3 regions of the Paenarthrobacter sp. NPDC090520 genome follow, and region 1 is predicted to be linked to each of the others. Evidence: riboswitches for the same ligand, from Rfam matches in the RefSeq annotation. Region 1 holds a riboswitch; each other region holds the start of a gene.

Evidence for each region. A riboswitch is a leader RNA that binds a small molecule or an ion and turns the genes downstream of it on or off. The one in region 1 is predicted to bind S-adenosylmethionine.
Region 2: another riboswitch for S-adenosylmethionine. It lies ahead of ACIQTZ_RS08810 (hypothetical protein); the one in region 1 lies ahead of ACIQTZ_RS01525 (aminotransferase class V-fold PLP-dependent enzyme).
Region 3: another riboswitch for S-adenosylmethionine. It lies ahead of ACIQTZ_RS21235 (DUF1737 domain-containing protein); the one in region 1 lies ahead of ACIQTZ_RS01525 (aminotransferase class V-fold PLP-dependent enzyme).

Annotation. Positions count from the first base shown of each region.
Region 1 is NZ_JBIVXM010000001.1:311,871-319,469, reverse strand. It holds gene ACIQTZ_RS01550 (sigma-70 family RNA polymerase sigma factor) at 1-684, opposite strand, end outside; gene ACIQTZ_RS01545 (DoxX family membrane protein) at 865-1,380, shown strand; gene aroA (3-phosphoshikimate 1-carboxyvinyltransferase) at 1,387-2,766, shown strand; gene ACIQTZ_RS01535 (ribosome small subunit-dependent GTPase A) at 2,769-3,884, shown strand; gene hisN (histidinol-phosphatase) at 3,939-4,751, shown strand; SAM riboswitch class IV at 4,896-5,009, shown strand; gene ACIQTZ_RS01525 (aminotransferase class V-fold PLP-dependent enzyme) at 5,044-6,438, shown strand; gene ACIQTZ_RS01520 (class I SAM-dependent methyltransferase) at 6,528-7,316, shown strand; gene ACIQTZ_RS01515 (metal-dependent transcriptional regulator) at 7,344-7,599, shown strand, end outside.
Region 2 is NZ_JBIVXM010000005.1:211,519-219,117, forward strand. It holds gene ACIQTZ_RS08785 (LOG family protein) at 1-772, shown strand, start outside; gene ACIQTZ_RS08790 (matrixin family metalloprotease) at 769-1,581, opposite strand; gene ACIQTZ_RS08795 (matrixin family metalloprotease) at 1,812-2,648, opposite strand; gene ACIQTZ_RS08800 (VIT1/CCC1 transporter family protein) at 2,803-3,957, opposite strand; gene ACIQTZ_RS08805 (hypothetical protein) at 4,226-4,417, shown strand; gene ACIQTZ_RS08810 (hypothetical protein) at 4,414-4,752, opposite strand; SAM riboswitch class IV at 4,769-4,888, opposite strand; gene ACIQTZ_RS08815 (sodium:solute symporter) at 5,029-6,567, opposite strand; gene ACIQTZ_RS08820 (helix-turn-helix domain-containing protein) at 6,837-7,412, shown strand; gene ACIQTZ_RS08825 (APC family permease) at 7,423-7,599, opposite strand, start outside.
Region 3 is NZ_JBIVXM010000025.1:10,634-18,232, forward strand. It holds gene ACIQTZ_RS21225 (aromatic amino acid ammonia-lyase) at 1-1,086, opposite strand, end outside; gene ACIQTZ_RS21230 (NtaA/DmoA family FMN-dependent monooxygenase) at 1,088-2,416, opposite strand; SAM riboswitch class IV at 2,592-2,704, shown strand; gene ACIQTZ_RS21235 (DUF1737 domain-containing protein) at 2,718-2,978, shown strand; gene ACIQTZ_RS21240 (rhodanese-like domain-containing protein) at 2,975-3,385, shown strand; gene ACIQTZ_RS21245 (O-succinylhomoserine sulfhydrylase) at 3,388-4,596, shown strand; gene ACIQTZ_RS21250 (hypothetical protein) at 4,607-5,242, shown strand; gene ACIQTZ_RS21255 (glutamate--cysteine ligase) at 5,186-6,373, opposite strand; gene ACIQTZ_RS21260 (UDP-N-acetylglucosamine 1-carboxyvinyltransferase) at 6,513-7,599, opposite strand, start outside.

The sequences.
Region 1 (7,599 bases):
GCGGTGAAGGCGCGACATCACGGTACCGATGGGGGTGTTCATGATTTCGGATATCTGCTTGTAGGCGTACCCCTCGACGTCCGCGAAATACACGGCCAAGCGGAACTCCTCCGGAATGGCCTGCAAGGCGTTCTTCACATCCGAATCCGGGAGATGGTCCAGGGCTTCGGCTTCAGCTGAACGGAGTCCGGACGAGGTATGGGACTCCGCTTTGGCCAACTGCCAGTCCTCGATCGTGTCCGAGTTGGACTGCAGCGGCTCGCGCTGGCGCTTCCGATAGAGGTTGATGTAGGTGTTCGTCAGGATCCGGTACAGCCATGCCTTGAGGTTGGTACCCGGCTTGTACTGGTGGAAGGCCGAGAATGCCTTGGTATAGGCCTCCTGGACCAGGTCTTCGGCATCGGACGGGTTCCGCGCCATGCGCATGGCCGCCGAGTACAACTGGTCAACGTACTGCATGGCGTCGCGCTCAAAGCGCGCCCGCCGCTGTTCGGGTGTCTCCTTGGCAGGATCGACGTCGGCTGCCGCCCCGGCGTCGTCCAGCCCGCCGGCTGCCTGGTCCATGGCCGTTGCGGCCGGTTCAATGGTGCTCATCGAAGCCAAGTCTACTGTCAGCTTCAGGGAATCCGGCTGCGCCGGTACCCGGGCGCCCAGTAAATCCAGACGGTCCTCAACCAGGGTCAAAAAACCAACTCCGTTCGCGAAGCGGCAAACACCATGCCGCAGCCCGGTCTTCACCGCGCCTGATGTTCACAACGGGTCCCGGTGGGTAATTATTCCGCAAAGGTGCAAGACTAGAGCAGACTGCACCCCTTGAACACAACGCTCAGTGACTTTTGTGGCAAGCCATCCAGGAGGCAAGACATGTCAGTAATCCGTTTTCTCGCGCGGCCCATGCTCGCGTCCAGCTTTGTCATCGCAGGTTTGGACAAGCTCAAGAACGCGGACGATACTGCCCGGCAACTCTCGCCGGTCCTGCGCCGTGCCTCCGAGTCCCTGCCGTTCCCGGCTGATGAGAAGGTCCTCGCGCGGGTGATCGGCGGCGCGCAGCTTGGCGCCGGCGCCCTGCTCGGCTTGGGTAAGCTCTCACGTTTCGCAGCCACCGTCCTGGCCGTAACGTCCGCACTGAACACCTATGTCGAGTGGCGTTCGGCAGACATCAGCACCAAGGAAGCCCGCGGCGCGCGCCGGGCCCAGCTTTTGAAGAACATCTCCCTCACGGGCGGCGTGCTGCTGGCATCGGTTGACACCGAGGGACGCCCCAGCCTGGCATGGCGCGCCGAACACCTCGCCACGGACGCCCGCAAAGCAACGGGCAAGCAGATCAAGCGCGCAGACAAAGCAGTTCGCAAGGCCGTAGATAACGCAGTTGGAGCATAAGGAAGCATGACAGGTACCACCGCAGCAAACGCCGACCCGAAGAACGGCACACCCCTCCCCCTGTGGCCAGCACCCTATGCCACGGTTCCGGTGGATGCCACGGTGACGGTACCGGGATCCAAATCATTGACCAACCGATTCCTGGTCCTGGCTGCGTTGGCCGACGGACCCTCCCGCCTGCGGGCACCACTCCATTCCCGGGACTCCGTGCTGATGATCCAGGCCTTGCGCCAGCTCGGCGCGACGGTCACCGAAGTACCCGGCGACGGCGATTATGGCCCCGACCTGGACATCACACCGATGGATCCGTCCGTCACGGGCGGCGAAACAGCGATCGATTGTGGACTCGCGGGAACGGTCATGCGCTTCGTCCCACCCCTGGCGGCCCTGCGCGCCGGCGTCACGGTGTTCGACGGCGACCCCCACGCCCGCAAACGCCCCATGGGAACCATCATCGAGGCTTTGGTCGCACTCGGCGTGCCCGTCCGCAGCGAAGGCGGCAGGACGCCGTCGGCCCTTCCGTTCGCGGTGGAGGGCTCGGGCGAAGTCCGCGGCGGGCACCTGGTCATCGACGCCAGCGCCTCCTCCCAGTTCGTCTCGGCCCTGTTGCTTGTTGGCGCCCGCTTCACGGAGGGGCTGCACCTGGAGCACGTCGGCAAGCCGGTGCCCAGCCTGGACCACATCAACATGACGGTCGCAGTCCTGCGCAGCGTCGGTGTCCAGGTGGACGATTCCGTCCCCAACCACTGGCGCGTGGCCCCCGGTCCCATCAGGGCCTTCGACCAGCGCATCGAACAGGACCTGTCGAACGCCGGTCCGTTCCTCGCGGCAGCACTTGCCACGCGCGGCACCGTCCGGATCCCCAACTGGCCCCTCGAGACCACCCAGGTGGGTGACCTGTGGCGGAGCATCCTGGCATCCATGGGCGCTGAGGTGTCGCTGGAGGACGGAACCCTGACGGTCAAGGGCGGACCCGAGATCCTGGGCGCCGATTTCGACGAAACCAGCGAGCTCGCCCCTACCGTCGCCGCATTGTGCGCGCTGGCCACGGGCCCCTCCCGCCTCACCGGCATTGCGCACCTCCGGGGCCATGAGACAGACCGCCTTGCCGCACTGGTGGCCGAAATCAACCGACTCGGCGGGAACGCCGAAGAGACGGCCGACGGCCTCATCATCCACCCGGCGGCCCTTCATGGCGGTGTAGTCCACAGCTATGCGGACCACCGCATGGCCACGGCCGGGGCCATCCTGGGCCTCGCCGTTGAGGGCGTTCAAGTGGAGGACATCGCAACGACGTCGAAGACCATGCCGGAGTTTCCGCAGATGTGGGCAGCGATGCTCGGCCGGACCCCGGCTGAGGCTTCATCGGGCGGGGCCACGAGCTGACCATGGGCCGCGACGCACGCTCCTGGGACGAATCGGACGTACGGATCCGGCCCAACAAGAAGGGTTCCCGCCCCCGCACCAAGGATCGGCCCAGCCATGACGACGCCGTGATCGGCAGGATCATCACGGTGGACCGCGGCCGATATACCGCAGTGGTTGGTGAGGACACCGACAATGAGCGGGTGGTCATTGCCGCACGGGCCCGCGAACTGCGCCGGAACCCGGTGGTCCCGGGTGATTTCGTGGCACTCGTGGGTGATGTTTCCGGTGGCCCGGACACGCTCGCGCGGCTGGTCCGCGTCGAGGAACGCCGGACGCTTCTGCGCCGCAGCGCGGACGACACCGATCCCATCGAGCGCGTCGTGGTGGCCAACGCGGACCAATTGGTGGTGGTTGTGGCTGCAGCGAACCCGGAGCCACGCACCGGCTTCATCGACCGCGCACTGGTAGCAGCCTACGACGCCGGCATCGAGCCGCTGCTCCTCGTCACCAAGGCGGATGTCAAGGATCCTGCCGAACTTCTGGCCAATTACCTCAGCCTCGACTTTCCGGTCATCATCAGCCGCACGGCGGATTCGCAGGCCTCCGGCATCGATGCACGTTCAGACGACGGGCTCTCCGCCCGTTTGGACAGCGACGCCGTCTCCCGCCTGCGTTCCCACCTCGACGGCAAGGTAACCGTCATGCTGGGACACTCCGGCGTGGGCAAATCCACCATGGTCAATGCCCTCACAGGAGCCGAACGGGCGACCGGTGGGGTCAATGCCGTCACCGGGCGCGGACGCCACACTTCCTCCTCCGCCCTGGCCCTCAAACTGGCGGACGCTCCTTCCGGCAGTTGGATCATCGACACCCCGGGCATCCGTTCATTCGGCCTTGCCCACGTTGATGCCGGCCGCATTCTGCATTCCTTCCCCGACCTGGAGCCCGGCACGGAAGCCTGCGACCGTGGCTGCAAACATGACGCGAGTGCAGTGAACTGCGGGCTGGATGAGTGGGTCAACCAAGGCAATGCCGGCCCTTCCGGCGTGGCCCGCCTGGCTTCGCTCAGGCGCCTGCTCGGTGCCGACCCCCGCCTGGAGGCCAAGGAAACCAAGGAATTGGGCACCGTCAACTGAGGGTCGGAGCCTCACCTCCCCCGGGGCGTGGAGGATTCACGATAGTTTGGTGGCATGACCCAACCCGTTTCCAGCTACAACGATGACTTGCGATTGGCCCACGTCCTGGCCGATTCCGTGGACGCCCAGACCATGGACCGGTTCAAGGCCCTGGACCTGCAGATCGAAACCAAACCCGACCTGACGCCGGTCACGGATGCGGACAAGGCCGCTGAGGAAGCCATCCGCGGACAGTTGTCGCGTTCACGCCCCCGTGATGCCGTCCTCGGTGAGGAATTCGGAAGCAGCGGCCACGGTTCACGGCGCTGGGTCATCGACCCCATCGACGGCACCAAGAATTTCGTCAGGGGCGTCCCCGTGTGGGCAACCCTCATCGCCCTGATCGACGAAGGCGAACCCGTGGTGGGCGTGGTCAGCGCACCAGCCTTGGGCAAGCGCTGGTGGGCGGCCAAAAGCATGGGCGCCTACATGGGCCGCTCGTTGGCCTCGGCCACCCGGCTGAAGGTTTCCAACGTTTCCACGCTCGCGGATGCGTCCATGTCCTACTCGAGCCTGTCCGGCTGGAAGGAGCGCGGGAACCTTGACGAGTTCCTCGGCCTCACCGAGGACATTTGGCGTACGCGCGCCTACGGGGACTTCTGGTCCTACTGCCTGGTGGCAGAAGGCGCCGTTGACATCGCCTGCGAGCCCGAACTGAACCTCTATGACATGGCGGCCCTCGTGCCGATCGTCACGGAGGCGGGCGGCCGGTTCACTTCCCTTGAAGGTGAGGATGGCCCCTTCGGCGGCAACGCACTGGCAACCAACTCGATCCTGCACTCCGAGGTCCTGAAACGCCTCAATCCGGGAATCGACGATCTCCTCTGAATTTTCGACGGCGGACACCTCCCTGGGAGGTGTCCGCCGCACTTTATTCGCCAAATCCGCCCTTTCCGCATCCTGCGTAACAATGCGCTTAACAAAGTGGACGGCTTTGTGTCCGGCATGCGGGGTGCCTTAATGTCTACTACAGGTCACGAGTGCCAGCGCTAAACCCCGGTTTGCTGGCCGGCAACCCTCCATTCGCGGTGGGGTGCCCCGGGTGACGACCAGGCCGGTCCGGAACGGATACGGCAAGCGCGGATCCCCCCGCAAGGGGGTCCCTCTTGAGTGAGGTCCCATGAGCACTGTTACGTTCGAATCCACCGCCCTTCCCACTGCCACGCAGGAAGCCGCGGCCGCCAGGCCCCTTGCCGCCGTGACTGGCGCCGAACTGCAGGCGCCCCTGATCCAGGGCGGCCACGTCCGCTACGCCAACCTCGACTACGGAGCTTCCGCGCCGGCGCTGACCATCGTGTCCGCGTACCTGAACGAGGTCCTGCCGTACTACGCGAGCGTGCACCGCGGAGCCGGATTCGCGTCCCAAATCAGCACGTCCGTCTATGAAAACTCCCGCGAGATCGTGCGCGACTTCGTGGGCGGGCGCCCCGATGACTCCGTCATCTTCACCCGTAACACCACCGACTCCCTCAACCTGCTGGCCGGCTGCCTTCCGCAGATCGACGGTACGCCAACCGGCGAAGTCCTGTACCTGGACATCGAACACCACGCCAACCTGCTGCCGTGGCAGGGCGTGCCGCACCGCAGCGTCGTAGCCGCTTCCACGCTTGCTGCGACCCTCGCCAACCTGCGCCACGAACTGGCCCAAGGCGGAGTCTCACTGCTCGCGGTCACCGGCGCCTCCAACGTGACAGGTGAAATCCTGCCCATCGCGGAACTGGCCTCCCTTGCCCACGAATTCGGTGCCCGCATCGTGGTGGACGCTGCCCAACTCGCCCCGCACCGCCGGATCAACATCGCCGAAGCGGACGTCGACTACGTGGTCTTCTCCGGCCACAAGCTGTATGCACCCTTCGGTGCCGGCGTAGTGGTAGGCCGCCCCGATTGGCTCGACGCCGGAACGCCGCACCTTGCCGGCGGTGGCGCAGTCCGTGAAGCCCGCCTCGACTCCGTCAGCTGGGCGACAGGTCCGGCCCGCCATGAAGGCGGATCCCCCAACGTCCTTGGCGCCGCCACCCTGGCCCGCGCCACGCAGGTCCTGGCCGGCCTTGACCAGCAGGCCTGGCACGACCACGAGGCCGCCATCCGCTCCTACCTTGTGGAGGGCCTGCAGGCCATCGACGGGGTCACCGTCCACCAGATCTTCAGTGATTCCACGGACACCATCGGTGTGGTCAACTTCTCGGTGGAGGGATTCGACGCCGGTCTGGTAGCCGCCTACCTGTCCGCGGAACACGGAGTGGGCCTTCGCGATGGCCGGTTCTGCGCACACCCGCTCCTCAAGCGCCTGGGCCTGCCGTCCGGTTCCCTGCGCGCCAGCTTCGGCGTGGGTTCCCGGCTGGAGGACGCCGCCCGGCTGCTCAAGGGAATCCAGGAACTGAAGGGCACCGGGCTGGGCTGGGACTACGTGGTGGACGAGGGCCGCTGGGTTCCGGCGAACGACCACCGCAGCTATCCCGAATGGGCCCCCAACACGCCCGGTACCGCAGGCGCTGCTCCCTGCACCGTGGACTGACCGCACTTTGCCGTGACCCGGCCAGCCCTGCCTTGCTGTAAATTCGTAGGGTACTTCCGGCGTTCGCGGTAGAGGAGTCTGTACACACCATGCGGTCCCAAGACCCTTCCAAGGGTTCGCATCAACCCAGCGGTCCCAAGCTGCACGCGGTCCGGCGCAAGGAACTGGGGCAAAGCTTCCAGGATGGCGGCGAGCACTACCATGTGGTGCGTCCCGGCTACCCTGCAGACTCCGTGGATTGGCTTCTTCCTGCCGGCGCGAAGTCCGCGGCCGACATCGGCGCGGGCACGGGAAAATTCACCACGCTGCTCGTGGACCGAGGTCTTGAGGTTACCGCCGTCGATCCTTCCACGGACATGCTGGCGCAACTCCGCCTGTCGTGCCCGCAGGTCCATGCGTTGGAGGGCACCGCCGAGGCGAGCGGACTGGCGGACTCAGCTTTCGACGTCGTCAGTGTTGCCCAGGCCTGGCATTGGTGCGATCCCGACAAAGCCAGCACGGAAATCGCCAGGGTGCTCCGTCCGCATGGCGTCCTGGGCCTGATCTGGAACCAATTGGATACTTCCGTCCCCTGGGTGCACCGCCTTTCACGCATCATGCATGCCGGCGACGTACACAAACCGGGTTTCCGGCCGGCCATCGGTCCGGAGTTCACCGGCTTGGAATGCCATGTCACCCATTGGGAGGATGCTGTGTCCCCCGGGGACATCATGGAATTGACCAAGTCGCGCAGCTATTACCTTCGAGCCAACGAGGCTACCCGTGCCAAGGTCATGGGAAACCTGGAGTGGTACCTCTACGAACACCTCGGCCACGCCCCTGGCCAACCCCTGGCCCTGCCGTACGTGACGCAGACGTGGCGGGCCTGCAAGGCCTGAGGCGCCCTCCCACGGTAGGCTTGGAACGTGAAGACCAGTACGCCCTCCTCCTCGATCGAGGACTACGTCAAGGTCATCTACTCCTTCACTGAGTGGCAGGACAAGCCCATCACGTCCTCCCAGCTGGCCCAACGGCTGGGCGTAGCCAATTCCTCGGTGTCCGAAATGGTGCGCAAGCTCAAGGACCAGGGCCTGGTGGACCACCAGCCCTACAGCGCCATCCGCCTGACGCCCGACGGCATGCGACTGGCCTTGGCCATGGTGCGGAGGCACCGGCTCATCG
Region 2 (7,599 bases), on a different contig from region 1:
AAGCCTCGATGCGACGCTCGCCGCAGCACTCCATGACCACGCGATCGGCGACGCCCTGGATGAGGCGCTCCAGAACGGGGCCTTCCCGGGTTCCATGCTGGTGGGAGTCATGGGCGGCCATGCTGCCCAACGCGGCACCCGGGAGTTCGCTGATGCTGCCCGACTGGGACGCCTCCTCGCGCAGGCCGGTCTCACGGTCGCCACGGGCGGCGGTCCCGGTGCCATGGAAGCGGCCAACATGGGTGCGTACTTGAGCGAAACGCACGACGACGACTTCCGCGCGGCGCTGCAGGCGCTCGCCGGCGTTCCGGGGTTCAGGCCGTCGGTGACGGCGTGGGCGCGCGAGGCCGCCGCCGTCGTCGACCATCATCCGGAAGGCACCGCCACGCTGGGCATTCCCACCTGGTTTTACGGTCATGAGCCACCCAACCTGTTTGCGACGCACATCGCCAAGTACTTCGCGAACGCCATCAGGGAGGCCATCCTTTTGGAACTGTGCAACGGCGGAATCGTGTTCCTCCCGGGCTCGGCCGGGACCGTGCAGGAGATCTTCCAGGACGCGTGCGAGAACTACTACGGTGCGCCGGAAACCGTCACGCCCATGGTGCTGGTGGGACGCGAGCACTGGGAACGGAGCTTTCCCGCGTGGCCCATGCTGCAAAGCCTGGCCGCGGGAAGGCCCATGGCTGAACGGATCTTCCTGGTGGACACCGTGGAGGAAGCGGTGGACATCGTGGCCGGACGGGCCGGGCGTCCTGTGCAGGAGCGCTAGAAGTCCTTGCTGCACGGACCGGAGCCGAGCTTGGCCAGGCCCGTCAGGTCGCCGGCCGCGTATTGGCGCACCCACGAGGCTTGGTCGTACATGAGCTGGCGGGGATCATCCACGTGGTCGAGGCCCAGGACGTGTCCCAACTCGTGCATGATCACTGCCACGCCGATCTCGCGGCCCTGGGAGGACCCCATGATGCCGGCGAATTGCGGCGCATCCAGGGACACCGTGCCGGTGACATAGGCCTTGTAGCCGTTACTCAGCCCGATCGACGAACTGCCACCCAGCCCGACGGTCTGGCCCGTGAGCCGCGGGACCTGCTCCGGGGTGGTCCAGGCGATCAGGACGGGAGCCCAGCGGTCGCCGTACATCTCTGGCTGGTAGCCGGCCCTGTTGCTGGTGGGCTGCTCCGAGGTGGGACCGTCGTAGATGAAGTGAAGGCCAGTCGCCAGGCTGGCCTGCCGCACGGCTTCCTCCACCAAGGATTGCCAGGACGCAGGAGCCAGAGTCGAGTTCACCACGTAGTGGATGGGGCGGCAGGGGGAGTAGGCCACAGGTGTGCCGTCCGTCTTGAGCGCCAGGAACTTGTAGGCTGTACTGCTCCGCTGCAGGGGTGCGGGCGTGCCCAGGGGAGCGTCGGCCTCCTCCCGCCCTGGGACAGGGTCTTCCCGTTGTCCGAACGGCAGCACCCCCGGGCGCGGGGACTGGCTTTGCGGTGCATCCGAACCCCACAGCGGCTGCAGGTCTCCGCCGAAGTAGGCACCCGCGCAGACCAATCCCAGGACCCCGAAAAAGAAGAAGACCGCGGCCACGGTGCGGTGCCTTATCTGTGGAGTGGGTTGCTGCAGCGGTCCCTGTGCAGGAGGGAGATGACGCGGCGGGGGATAGGGGTCTGGCCCTTGTGGCGACCCATCAGGTTCCATCGAACCCCCTGACGCGACGGCCCGGAACCGCGGTTGGGGCGCCGCCGTCGGCCGTTTGGGGACAGCATAGGACCGCGCCCGCCGGGAAGTCCATGGCTCGGCCCCAGCCAGGAACCGGCCTAGATGTCCTTGCGGCAGGGGGCAGATGCCAGCAGGTGCAGGCCGGTCAGGTCGCCGTCAGCCAAACCATCAGGTGCGCCGATCTCCGGATACATCAGCTGCACCGGGTCATCCACGTGGTCCAACCCCATCACATGGCCCAGCTCGTGCTGCATGACGGCCAGGACGTAATCCGAGCCGCCTTCCTCAGCCAGGAGCTCGGAGATCTGTGGCGTGTCGAGTTCCAGGCTGCCCGTGATGTAACTCTTGGGTCCCTTGTTCAACCAATACATGCTGCTGCCACCGGTGCCAATGACCTTGTCCTCCAGCGCGGGTGCGGCCTCCGGGGTGGTCCAGGAAATCAGCAGCGGTGCCCAGCGCTCGCCGTACTTCGCCGGTTGGTACGGCTCCCGCTTCGCAGTGGGCAGCTCGTCCGTGGTGCCGTCATTGACGAACTGGATGCCCGTCGCGGCCGAGACGTTGGCCAAGGCCGCCTGGAAGAGTTCATCCGTTCCCGCGGGTGCCGAGGCGTCATTGACCACGTAGTGCAGCGGCCGGCACGGCGAATAACCAACCGGAGTGCCGTCGTCGTTCGTGGCCAGGAACTTGTATGAATCGCTCGTGAAGGCCGGTGCGGGAGGCGAGGCGAGCGGGGCATCGGCCTCTTCCAGCCCGGGTGGGGGAGCATTGTGGGCGCGCGCCGGGTTGTGCGTGCCTGGTCCGCCTTGTTGGGCGTTGGGCAGGGCGGCGCCCGGGACCAGGGCCGTAATGCGTGGATCGCCGTGCAGGAAACCGCTGACCAGGACGGCGACTACAGCGGCAACCACCGCCATGACAAGGCCGAGGAGCAAACGCAGCGCCTTGCCGGCACGGCGGGGTTCTAGCGCATGCGACTCCCCATGCTCGGTGTCCACGGTTCTCCATTCCTCAGGCCCCGTTCACGCAGGCAGCGCAGAGGACGAACCAACATTACGGGACCGGGGTGGTCCCGTCTATTCATGCCGGCGAGGCCTAGACGATCACCGCTCCGAAGAGGAGGCCCAGTCCGTAGGTGGCAGCTGCGGCGCCCAAGCCGATGGCCAGCTGGCGGAGGCCACGGCTCAGCGGGGACGTTCCGGAGAGCAGCCCGACGACGGCGCCCGTCGCCAGAAGTGCAATGCCCACCAGCGCTCCGGCCAGGATCAGGGCGTTCCAGCCGACCATGCCGAAGACGAATGGCAGGATGGGGACGATGGCGCCCGAGGCGAAGAAGCAGAAACTCGACATGGCAGCGCCCCATGCGGAACCGACGGTCTCGTGCTCGTCCGCCACTTCTTCCTTCTCTGGCTGGAGCGAAAGGCTGGGATCGCAGTCGCAGCTGAAGAGCCCCAGGCGCTCTGCGGCGCGGTGTTCAGCAGCTTCCCTGGTCATGCCGCGCGCCAGGTACACCAGGACGAGTTCGTTGTGCTCCACGTCCAAGGACGGCGCTGCGGCCAACGTGGCCTGGGTGGGAAGGGTGGCGTTGAGCAGTTCCCGTTGCGACCGGACGGAGACGTACTCGCCGGCACCCATGGACAGTGCACCCGCCAGCAGGCCGGCAACGCCACTCATCAGCACCACGGCACTGGAAACGCCCGTCGCGGCCATGCCCATCACCAGGGAAAGGTTGCTGACCAGGCCGTCGTTGGCGCCGAAAACCGCTGCGCGGAACGTGCCGGACAACCTGTTGCGGCCGCGGGTTGCGAGGCCGCGGACAACTTCCTCGTGGATTTGCTCGTCGGCCACCATGGCGGGGGTGGCGTACGGGTCGGTGCCATAGGGGGAGCGCCCCTCAGCACGTTGGGCCAACGCGAGGACGAAGACGGATCCGAAGTGCCGCGCCAGGAAACCGAGGAGCCGGCTGCGTGCGGACGCCGCCTTGGGCATGCCGGCGTGTTCCCCGAGCAGCTTGAGCCAGTGGGCTTCGTGCCGGCCTTCCGCTTCTGCCAGGGCCAGGAGGATCTGGCGTTCCTCGCCGTCACGGCGTTGGGCGAGTTCGCGGTAGACGGCGGCCTCGGCCCGTTCGTCTGCCAGGTACTGCCGCCAGCGCCGGATATCCGACTGCGTGGGTGTTCGCGGGGCTTCGTCTGCGGGGTGGGGGGCCGGAGCGGGGCTCGACGGACCGTGGGATTCCTGGTGCTGTTGCACTGTTTCTCCTGGGCTTGATGGGACGGTTACGGCCCCTTTGCACCGCCCACTGTACCGCTTATTTCCGGGGATTTTTGGCTGGTATTCCTTAGCGGGAATGTTCGGCATGCCTTAATTCCATACCCTGCTGCAGCGGCGCTGTGGCCGTCGGCAGCCCTCCCTTGACCCCTTCCTGAGGCGGTGCTCAGATGGTTAGACAGGGGCGGGGCACTCCCCGCACATCGGTCAGTGGACCGCCTGGTGCGGCCCATCGGACGGAGGTTGCAGCATGAGCACCGAATCACATCCCCACCACCCGGAACGGGCAACCATCGAATCGGATCCGGCCTACGATTACAACGAGGACCAGGAAGTGGACGAGGCCTGGGCAGAGGAAGGCGAGGTGGCGGACGACGACGAGCGCATTGTGCCGCTCGATGAGGCCGAGGAAGAATTCCGCGGCGACGGCGACGAATCCTAGGCAGCCGGCACCAGGCTGAAGTGCTGCTCGCGCCCCGCGGTATGTCCGACGGCGGCCACCGCCACCGTCAGCGTCTGCGACGCGGAACACCAACGTGCGGCGCGGACGGACCGTGCCAAGGCCGCGGCCAGCAGCCGGGGCTCAGGGTGGTGAAATCGTTCGGCGCGGCCGCGCGCTGCAATGATCACCGTGCCTTGGACGAGATCGACGACGGGAATCACCCGGACTGCGGGGGCGGCGCTTTCGATGGGGCTGGTGTTGACCAGGGCCGCTTGGGATGCGCCTGCTCGGTGTGCGGGATCTTGGATCGTGCTGGTTTCAGCCTGGTACGGCAAGGACTGCTCCTTGGTGGGAGTGCTCTTGCCCGCTCGGTTGTCTCTGGTCCGGGGCGGGCCGCTTCCTCATCCGAACCACCCGTGAACATGGGGTTGGTGTGCGGCCAGTCGGAGCTTGGCGCCACATCTCTTGAAGCTGCGTCCTATCCTAATGCCTCCCCGCAATGGGGGTGGGTGTGCTTGTGGAAGCCGGGGACGACGCAAACGGCGACGCCACCCCGCGAAGGGTGGCGCCGCCGTCGTACATTGCCCAGGTGGCCACTGTGTGGCCGGACTCTAGGCCTTGTGGCTGGTGACCGGGTGGGCGTCCAGCGGGAGCTCATCCGAGATGGCTCCAGCAACCCGCTTGTCCCACGCCGCGCGGACGGCGGCATCGGTGGGCGGAGTGAGCAGTGAGATCACCACGAACGTCACGAACGAAGCGCCGAGGCCCCAGTAGATGGGATCGTTGGCGTAGACGCCGTCGGCGCTCTCGATCACACCCGTTGCGAAGAGGATCAGCAGGACCAGGGTGAGGACCGAGCCCACGGCCATGGACCAGGCTGCCGCGATGCCGGTACCGCGCTTCCATACAAGGCCGCCGAGGATGGCGACGAGGAGGCCGCCTACCAGGATGTCGTAGGCGATGGTGAGGGCCACGACCACGTCCTGGGCCGCCATGGAGATCAGGACCGCCAGGACGCCGAGGCCGAGGACCCAGTAGCGGTTCGCCTTGACGTCGTGCTCGGGGTTTTCCGTGTCGTCGGTGTTGATGGTCTTGCCGAACCAGCTGGCGACGAAGGGGACTACGTCTGCGCGGGCCACTGTGGCCGCGGCAATGAGTGCGCCGGAGGCGGTGGACATCATCGCGGCAACGGCAGCTGCCATGACCAGGCCGCCAATGCCGATGGGCAGGATGTGCGTTGCCACCTCGGCGTAGACAACGTCCTTGCCGAGGTTTGCCACGTCGATGTCCGGCAACGCCACGCGTGCGGCGAGGCCGATCAGGGCGCCGGCTACACCGTAGAGGATGCAGTAGACGCCGGCGGTTGCGCCGCCCCAGCGTGCAACCGTGGGGGTCTTTGCCGTGAAGACGCGCTGCCAGATGTCCTGGCCGATCAGGAGGCCAAGCGTGTACACCACGAAGTACGTGATGATGGTCTGCAGGCCGATGCCGTCGATCTGGAAGAAGCTTGCATCAACGCGCTGGCGGATGCCGTCCAGGCCGCCGGCTGCGTTCATGACGAACGGCAGCATCAGCAGGAAGATGCCCACGGTCTTGATGATGAACTGGACCTGGTCAGCAAGGGTGATGGACCACATGCCACCGATGGTGGAGTAAACCAGCACGATCGCACCGCCCACGGCGATGGCCAGCCAGCGTTCCCAGTCGAAAAGGACCACGAAGATGGTGGCGTAGGCGCCGGTGGAGGTTGCGCAGAGCATGAGGGTGTAGGCCAGCATGACGATGCCGGAGGTCTGGGTGGCCTTGCTTCCATAGCGGAGGCTCAGCATCTGCGAGACCGTGTAGATCTTCAGGCGCTGGATGGTGCCGGCGAACAGCAGGCTCAGCAAGAGGACGCCGGCGCCGATGGCCACCACCAGCCACATGCCGGAGATGCCGAACTTGTAGCCCAGGCCAACGCCGCCAACGGTGGATGCGCCACCCAGGACAACCGCGGCCATGGTGCCGGTGTAGAGGAACGGTCCCAGGCGGCGGCCGGCCACCAGGAAGTCGCTGTTGTTCTTGGTGCGGGACTTGCCCCACCAGCCGAACGCCAGCATGGCAAGCAAATACACCACCACAATGGCGATGTTGATGAACGAAGAGTCCATGAGTGGCTCCTTGGAGCTGATGCACGGAGGTTGGGGTATTCGACGATACTCCTGCAGGGCGTCGAAGTCTCTGTGCTGACGAACGGAGTTGGACGTGTGTTGTGTGCCTCACAGACAACACTTGTTGCCTATGAGGATATGTTGTGATGGGAGTAACAGTCAAGGTGGTTTGGTCATGGTTCCGCGGATTCTGGGTCTTTGCCGTGGCTGTCCGGCTACTATTGGCTCCAATGACAGGGCCTCCCGGACGGGCCTGAAAGGTTTTGTGAATGAAGGCTCTACCCGTTGAACCCAGCAATGTTCCCGTTGCCATCGGTTCCAGAATCCGTGCAGCCCGGCAGGCGCAGCGGCTCACCATCGAGCAGGTTGCAGACGCGACGGGACTGACCAAAGGCTTCCTCAGCAGGGTGGAGCGGGACCTCACCTCACCGTCAGTGGCCTCCCTGGTGACGCTGTGCCAGGTGCTGTCCGTGTCTGTCGGCGACTTGTTCGCAGCGCCCGAAACGCATCTGACGCGGCGCGACGATGGACCGCGCATTTCCCTGGGTGGCCAGGGCATTGTGGAGCGGCTGCTGACGGCGCGTTCCGAGCGCAGGCTCCAGATCCTGCAGGCAACCATCGAGCCGCGGGGGCGTGGCGAAAATGAACTCTATGCCGTGGACTGCGATGTTGACGTGCTGCACGTCGTCAAAGGCAGGATCAAGCTGATCCTGACCAACGAGGAATATGACCTCGAAGAAGGGGATACCCTTTCCTTCCCGGGCCGCGAGCCCCACACCTGGATCAACCCCACGGATGAGACGGTGGAGGTGCTCTGGGTCCTGGTGCCCGCGGCCAGCAGGTAGGACTGGGGGCTTAGCCCACGTGGACCCAGGGGCGGCGGGTGATGTCCGGCTCGGCTTCCCTCAGCACTTCCCGGGTGACCGGTGCGATCTCGCCCTCGCCGAAGAAGAGGAACTTGCTGAGGTTGGAGATCGGGTTGCCCTCGGTCCAGCGGAAGTAGATGTGCGGCATGAAGCCCGTGACATCCCG
Region 3 (7,599 bases), on a different contig from region 1:
TTCGCTGGAGATCCCCACATGTGCCAAGGCCAGGCGAAGGCCTTCGAAGGACAAGGCAAGCTGCATCGGCTGGAAGTTCCCACCGGAGACCATCTGTCCGGACTCAAGGTCCACCAAGGGATTGTCGCCGCGGCCGTTCAACTCCACCTCGAGCGCCGAGCGAAGCTGCGCAACCAAGGCCCGGAACGCTCCGTGTGTTTGCGGCGCGGCCCTGAAGGACAGGGCGTCCTGCACGGAAACCTCGGGACGGACGTCTTCCAGCCACCCGCCACTCAAAAGCCGACGGACGGCGGCAGCCGATTCGCGCTGCCCGTCCACCGCCTTGGCCGCCTGGATTGCCGGCGAAAAGGGACTGAGGTTCCCGCCGCCGTCGTACCTTGCGATGGTTTCCAGGGACAACGCCAGCCCGACGTCGGCAAGCCGGGCCAGCTGCTGCAGCCGAACCAGGGCGAGCACCCCGGCACCCACGGAGTAACTGTTGGCACTGACCAGCGGGAGGGCCTCGCCGGCCGCGAGAGTGAGGGGCTGCAGGCCGGCGTCGGCGAGCGCTTTGGCGCCGGGCACCAGGGTGCCTTCGGCGTCGAAAGCTTCACCTTCACCGATGGCGACGGCGGCGACGGCGGCAAGCTGGGTCAGATCGGAAGAACCCACCGAGCCCTCGGACGGGATCGCGGGGTGCACCCCACGGTTCAGGAGTTCGGCGTAGAAGCCTGCTGTTTCGGGACGGACGCCGGAACCGCCGCGGCTGAAACCGATGAGCCGGGTGAGGATGACGGCGCGGGCGGCGGCAAGGTCCAGATAGGGACCCACTCCGCTGTTGTGGTAGCGGACCACCTGCACCTGGTAACTGAGGACGGACTCCTCCTCCACGCCAGTGTCCCGCCCGGAACCCAGCAGGGTGTTGAGCCCGTAGACGCGTTGTCCGGACGCGGCCGTCTCTTCGACGATCTCCCGCGACCTGCCCATCAATGTCAACGCATCATGGTTGAGTTTCACGTGAAACGCCGGATCAGAGGCGACGTGGGCCAAGCGTTCGGGAGGCACAGCGGCGGTCCCGATCACCAGTTCCTTGGGCACGGGGGCCATGTCAGAAGTCCAGGAGGTTCTGGCGGAAACCACCGCTGCCGTAACTGCTCCTCAACAGCCCGCGGCGCCGAAGCTCCGGGGTGAGTTTGTCCAGCACGGAGTGGACCGTCACCGGATCCACAAACCCGGAGAAGAGGAAGCCATCACCGCCAACCGCTTCCCCGGTCTCCTCGAGGTAATCAGCAATCTCTTCCGTGGTGCCGATGATCGAGTCTCCGGCTCCCCCGCTGCGGGCCTGCAGGATCTGGCGCAACGTGGACCCTGGAGGGGCTGCCTTGGAGAAGTGTTCCAGTGTTCCCTGGTTGCTGTTGGTGCTCAGGGTGGGGAGGGGCTCGTCGAGGTCGAACTTCTTGAAGTCGATCACCGAGAGGTAGGAGATCGAGTTGAGTTGGCTGTCGATATCCCGTTGTGTGAGCTCCCGGCGCTGCGCCCTCAGTTCCTCCGCCTCTGCAGTGGACCCCACCACGGTGGGCTTGAGGACGAAAAGGACCTTGACGTCGTCGGGGTTCCTGCCCGCCTTCGACGCCTCCTCGCGGATGGAATCGCGGTAGGCCTTCATGCCGTCCACCCCGCGCGCCAAAGCGATCGCCACGTCCGCGTTTCCGCCCGCGAACGCCTTGCCGCGGGGCGAGGCCCCGGCCTGTACCAGCACAGGTTCCTCCGGTAGCGGGGCCGTATTGAGGGGTCCACGAACCTTGAAGAAGTCGCCCTGGTGGTTGATCGGGTGAACCTTGGTGTGGTCCGCGAACCTGCCGGCCTCCACGTCCTCAAGCACAGCGCCAGGTTCCCAACTGCGCCACAGCCGCCTGACGACGTCGACGAACTCCTCAGCCTTCTCATACCGCAGGTCGTGCTCGATCTGTTGGTCCAGGCCATAGTTCTGGGCGGCGAGGTCGCTGCCCGAAGTGACGACGTTCCACCCGAGCTGCCCCTCGGAGAAGTGCTGGAGCGTGGCGAGGAGCCGCGCCGCGGTGAAGGGCGGGTAGAAGGAGGCGCTGACGGTCGGAACAATCCCCAGGTGCTGCGTGGCCGAGAGCAGGTACGGAACCAGGGCCAGGGGGTCGTGCTTCGGTGCGAAGGATGCGTGGGCCAAGGACACCTCGGCGGTGCCGCCGTAGGTATCCGGAACGGTGAGGGAATCCTCGATGATGAACAGGTCCAGCCCGGATCGCTCGAAGGCCCTGACGGCCTCCTGGTACAGCGCGGGTTTCTTCCAGTCGTAACCCAGGCCGTAGCCGGGCGTCCCCCAGCCTTGGACTCCGAATCCGTGGCCCACGAACCATCCAAAATGAAGCATGGGCTTGAGTGTAGAACTGCTGTGTCCGTTCACCGCGACCTGATTTCATGCGAAGTTACAGGGGGTCGTACTGCGTCAATTATGCTCCCGCGGCGTCACATTTGGACCCCGTTCGGCCCGCCCCGGGGAGGCACCGGTTACGCAACATGACGACGGCGGTGCAGTCGCCAAATGCGGCTTCCCGGCCGTGGATGTTACGTTTTTCTTGAGTAATGAGCACCAGCGTTAAGCCCTGACTTGCTGGTCGGCAACCCTCTCCCGCGGCGGGGTGCCTCAGGTGACTACTCGGCGTCTTCGAACTTCGAACTGCAAGCGTGACTGAGGAGCACCACGAATGCCTGAACCCACTGAAGAAAAACTCTCCTACCGCCTGATCACGGGTCCTGATACCCGTGAATTCTGCGAACGGATCTCCGCTGCTTTGGCCGAGGGCTACGTGCTGCACGGCAGCCCGGCGGCCACGTTCAACGGCGAAACCGTCATCGTGGCGCAGGCCGTGATCCTGCCCGCTGCGGTAGCCAGTGCGGACGCAGCTGTTGCGAGCGCCGTGGACGAGTTGGACAACTACGAGGAAGCATTCGAGGGCCACGCATGAGCTACGCAGGGGACCTGACCCCGCAGGACGCGTGGGCAAAACTTGAAGACGGCGCCATCCTGGTGGACGTGCGCACCGAGGGCGAATGGGCCCACATCGGTATTCCGGACACCAAGGCCACGGAGAACGATCCCCTGTTCATCCAGTGGAACCTCGCCGGCGGCATCCCGAACTCCCGCTTCCTGGAGGACCTGCAACAGCAGGCCCCCGAGGGCGACGGCGTGGAACTCGTTTTCATCTGCCGTTCCGGCCAGCGCTCCATCGCTGCTGCCATCGCCGCTACTCAGGCCGGCTTCACGGCCTACAACGTCCTTGAAGGCTTTGAGGGCGAACCCGACCGTTATGGCGAACGCACCGTCAACGGCTGGAAGAACCGTGGCCTGCCGACCAACCTGGGGAACGACTAAAAGTGACTTTCAATCCTGACGCCGCCGGCTGGAGCCCTGACACCCAGGCCGTCCGCGGTGGCCTTGACCGTACCAACTTCCAGGAAACCGCAGAGCCGGTTTTCCTGAACTCCGGGTTCGTCTACGAATCCGCTGCCGCCGCGGAACGCGCCTTCACGGGCGAAGACGAGCGCTTCGTCTACTCCCGCTACGGCAACCCGACTGTGGCCACCTTCCAGGAACGCCTGAGACTGCTGGAAGGAACCGAGGCATGCTTCGCGACGGCGTCCGGCATGTCCGCGGTCTTCACTGCCTTGGGTGCCTTGCTGGGTGCCGGTGACCGTGTGGTTGCCGCCCGCTCACTGTTCGGCTCCTGCTTTGTGATCCTCAACGAGATCCTGCCGCGCTGGGGCGTGGAGACCGTTTTCGTTGACGGGCCGGACCTGGACCAGTGGCGTGCTGCCCTGTCCGAGCCGACCACAGCCGTCTTCTTCGAGTCCCCGTCCAACCCGATGCAGGAAATCGTGGACATCCAGGCCGTCAGCGAACTGGCCCACGCCGCGGGGGCGACAGTCGTCGTCGACAATGTCTTTGCCACTCCCCTGCTGCAGCGCTGTGGCGACCTGGGCGCGGACGTGATTGTCTACTCCGGCACCAAGCACATTGACGGCCAAGGGCGCGTCATGGGCGGGGCGATCCTGGGCACCAAGGAATTCATCGATGGCCCGGTCAAGCAACTCATGCGCCACACCGGCCCCTCCCTTTCCTCGTTCAACGCGTGGGTGCTCACCAAGGGCCTCGAAACCATCGGGCTGCGCGTGAACCACAGCTCGGCTTCCGCGCTGAAGATCGCCGAGTGGCTCGAGCAGCAGCCGGCCATCAGCTGGGTCAAGTACCCGCTCCTGAAGTCGCACCCGCAGTACGAGCTCGCCACCAAGCAGATGAAGGCCGGCGGAACCGTGCTCACGTTCGAGCTCTCGCCGTCCGGTGGCCGGACGGCCAAGGAAGCAGCTTTCGCGCTCCTGGACGGGCTGAGCGTCATCGACATCTCCAACAACCTGGGCGACTCCAAGTCCCTCATCACCCATCCGGCCACCACCACGCATCGCGCCATGGGACCGGAGGGTCGCGCAGCGATCGGGTTGAGCGATGGCGTGGTCCGGTTGTCCGTAGGCCTTGAGGACGTGGACGATCTCATCCTGGATCTGGAGAAGGCCCTCAAACAGGTCTAACCTTCATGCCATGAGGCATCCATACCGCCGGGCGGGGGCTGTCATCGTCGCGGGTTCCGTGGTGTGGTTGGTGGGGATTTCACCCGTTCCGCAGGTCTACACCACACAGGATCCAGCCGAACGCTTGCGGCTGCTGATGCGTGGCGAGCGGGGCTGGATCATGGGGCACCACCTGGCTGCCGCGGGAACTGCTGCCGTGCCGATGGGGTTCGCAGCCTTCGCCCGGGCGCTGCCTGGCGGAACGGCCAAGACCTTCGCGCGTGCGTCCGCTGCAGCATTGCTGGCGGGCGCACCGCTGTTTGTCTACAGCCTGTCGCGCAGGGCATCGGACCTTGAGCGTTTCGCCTACCGTCGAGGGTCCAACGCACCGTTCCTTGGGTATTCCTGGCTACACATTGCCGGGCTGGGCGCATTGGGCGCGGGCTTGCTGCGTTCGCCGGCCAAGCGCTGGGTAGGTCTCACGGCTTCGGGCGCTGCCTCGGTCTTCGGCATCATCCTCCTGACCGCCAAGGACATTCCGCCGTTCGTCTTCTACCTCACGGAGGGACTCGTGGGGGTTTTCTTGATCGCTTGGGATGACGAGACCGGGTCAGGCCCGCCGGACCCGGCCGAGGATGGGCGCGGGATCGCGATGGGCGTCGGCTGACGCCCCGCGCATGGTCAACCTGGCGGCATGCCCGACGGCGGCCGCGAGGGCTTCCGGGGTTGGCGGGCTCTCCGGGTGGCTCTGGTGTTTGCGGTTGAACCGCGTCACAGCCTCTCTTTGCTCGTGGGCACCGTTGCCGCGCTCCAGGATATCCGCGATCCCGGCTTTGACCAGGCCCAGCTCTCCTTGATCGTCAAGGACCGGGCTCAGGTAGTCCACCAGGGCCCACACCACTTCGGCAGCCGGTTCGGGACGGAACTCCCCGAAGTCCAGCAGGTCACCACGGAGGCCTACATTGCTGGCCTGCCAACTGGCCATGCGCAGCAGCGCCGTGGGCACCGAGGAGGGCTCAACGCCGTCGAGCATTTCCAAGGAAGCCGTCTCAACCAAGGCCCGCACCAGCACTGCAATCAGGGCCGCGTCCTCTGACCGAAGGCAGACATCGGCCACACGGACCTCCACCGTGGGGTGGGTCCGCGAGATGCGTGCATCGAAGTAGATCATGCCTTCATCCAGGAGCACCCCTGTGTCCAGCAACCGGCTCACCATCCGGCGATAGGCCGTCAACGAACCGAACACAGCCGACGGGCCGGAGGTGGGCCATCTGTTCCAGGCCTGGATGCGATAGCTGTCAAAGCCCGTGGGAAGGCCGCGCCAGTAGGGAGAGTTTGCGCTCAAGGCCGTGAGGACCGCGAGCTTGTCCCGGATATGGTCCAGCACCACCACGCCCTCCTCCGGCGACTCAACCGAGGTGTGCACATGGAAGCCGCACGTCAATTGCTCATGGGCCGTCAACCCGAACCGCTCCAGCATCTCGGCGTAGCGGGGATCGGGCGTGGTGTGGGTGGTGGATGCGAGGGGCGACGTAGCCAGGGCTGCTATGCGGGCACCGTGTTTACGGGCAGCCTCGCTGGCCATGGCCCGGCCGCGCCGGATCTGGTGCAGGAGGTCTGCGTAGCTGTGGCACGGCCGTGTTTGGGTTTCGATCTGCTCGAGCTTGAGTTCGTAGCTGAGCCCGGTACCTGTTTGTTGCGGGTGGCTACCATTGAGCAGTGCATCCGCGAGGGCCAACGGTTCGCCCGTCACGGGATCGACGATGAGCAGTTCTTCCTCAACCCCGAATGTCCGCATGCTTCATTTTGCGCTCCGCGCTCCGGCCGCGCACCCCTTCCCGCCGTTCGCACCAGGTAGACCTGGAGCGCCGGGCGGAAACCGGCGCGGCCGGGTCGAGCCAAGGGAGCGAATGGCGCGAACGGGTGCGCCAGCAAAGCTAGTCCTGGAAGTACTCCACTTTCGCTCCAATGGTGTTCAAACGCTCGGCCAGATCCTCGTAGCCGCGCTCGATCACGTAGATATTCCGGAGCTCGGAGGTTCCGCGGGCCGCGAGCATGGCCAGGAGCAGGCAAGCCGCCGGACGAAGGGCAGGCGGGCAGCCGATTTCCGCTGCGCGCCACTTGGTGGGTCCATTGACGTAGATACGGTGCGGATCCAGGAGCTGCACCTGGGCGCCCAGTTTGTTGAGCTCTGTGAGGTAGATGGCCCGGTTTTCGTAGACCCAATCGTGGATCATGGTCTGGCCCTCGGCGTTGCCCGCGATCACGGCGAAGAACGGGAGGTTGTCGATGTTCAGGCCGGGGAACGGCATGGGGTGGATCTTGTCCTGCGGAGCCCGGAGTTCCGAAGGCTTGGTGGTCACATCCACCAAGCGGGTGCGGCCATTGCGCGCCTTGTACTCGCCGGAGATCTCCAGCTTCTGGCCCATCTGCTCCAGCGTGGCGAGTTCGATTTCCATGAACTCGATCGGCACGCGGCGGATGGTCACCTCGGAGTTGGTGACGATGCCGGCGGTGATGAGGGACATGGCCTCGATGGGGTCTTCGGACGGGAAGTACTCGATGTCCACGTCAATGCTGGGACGGCCCGTGATCCGCAGCGTGGTGGTGCCGATGCCCTCGATGCCGACGCCCAATCCCTGCAGGTAGAAGCACAGGTCCTGGACCATGTAGTTGGGGCTGGCGTTGCGGATCACGGTGGTGCCCTCGCGGTGCGCGGCGGCCATGATCGCGTTTTCCGTCACGGTATCGCCACGTTCGGTCAGCACGAAGGAGCGGTGGTGCCCGTCAGCGGGAGGAGCGGCCACGGAGTAGAAGCCGGACTTTGCCTCCACCGTCAGGCCGAACTCGCGCAGTGCCTGCATGTGGGGTTCCACGGTACGGGTGCCAAGGTCGCAACCGCCGGCGTAGGGCAGTTGGTATTCGCTGGTTTCGTCCAGGAGCGGGCCGAGGAGCATGATCACGCTGCGGGTGCGACGGGCAGCGTCCACGTCCATCGAGCCAAGATCCAGGACCTCGGGCCGG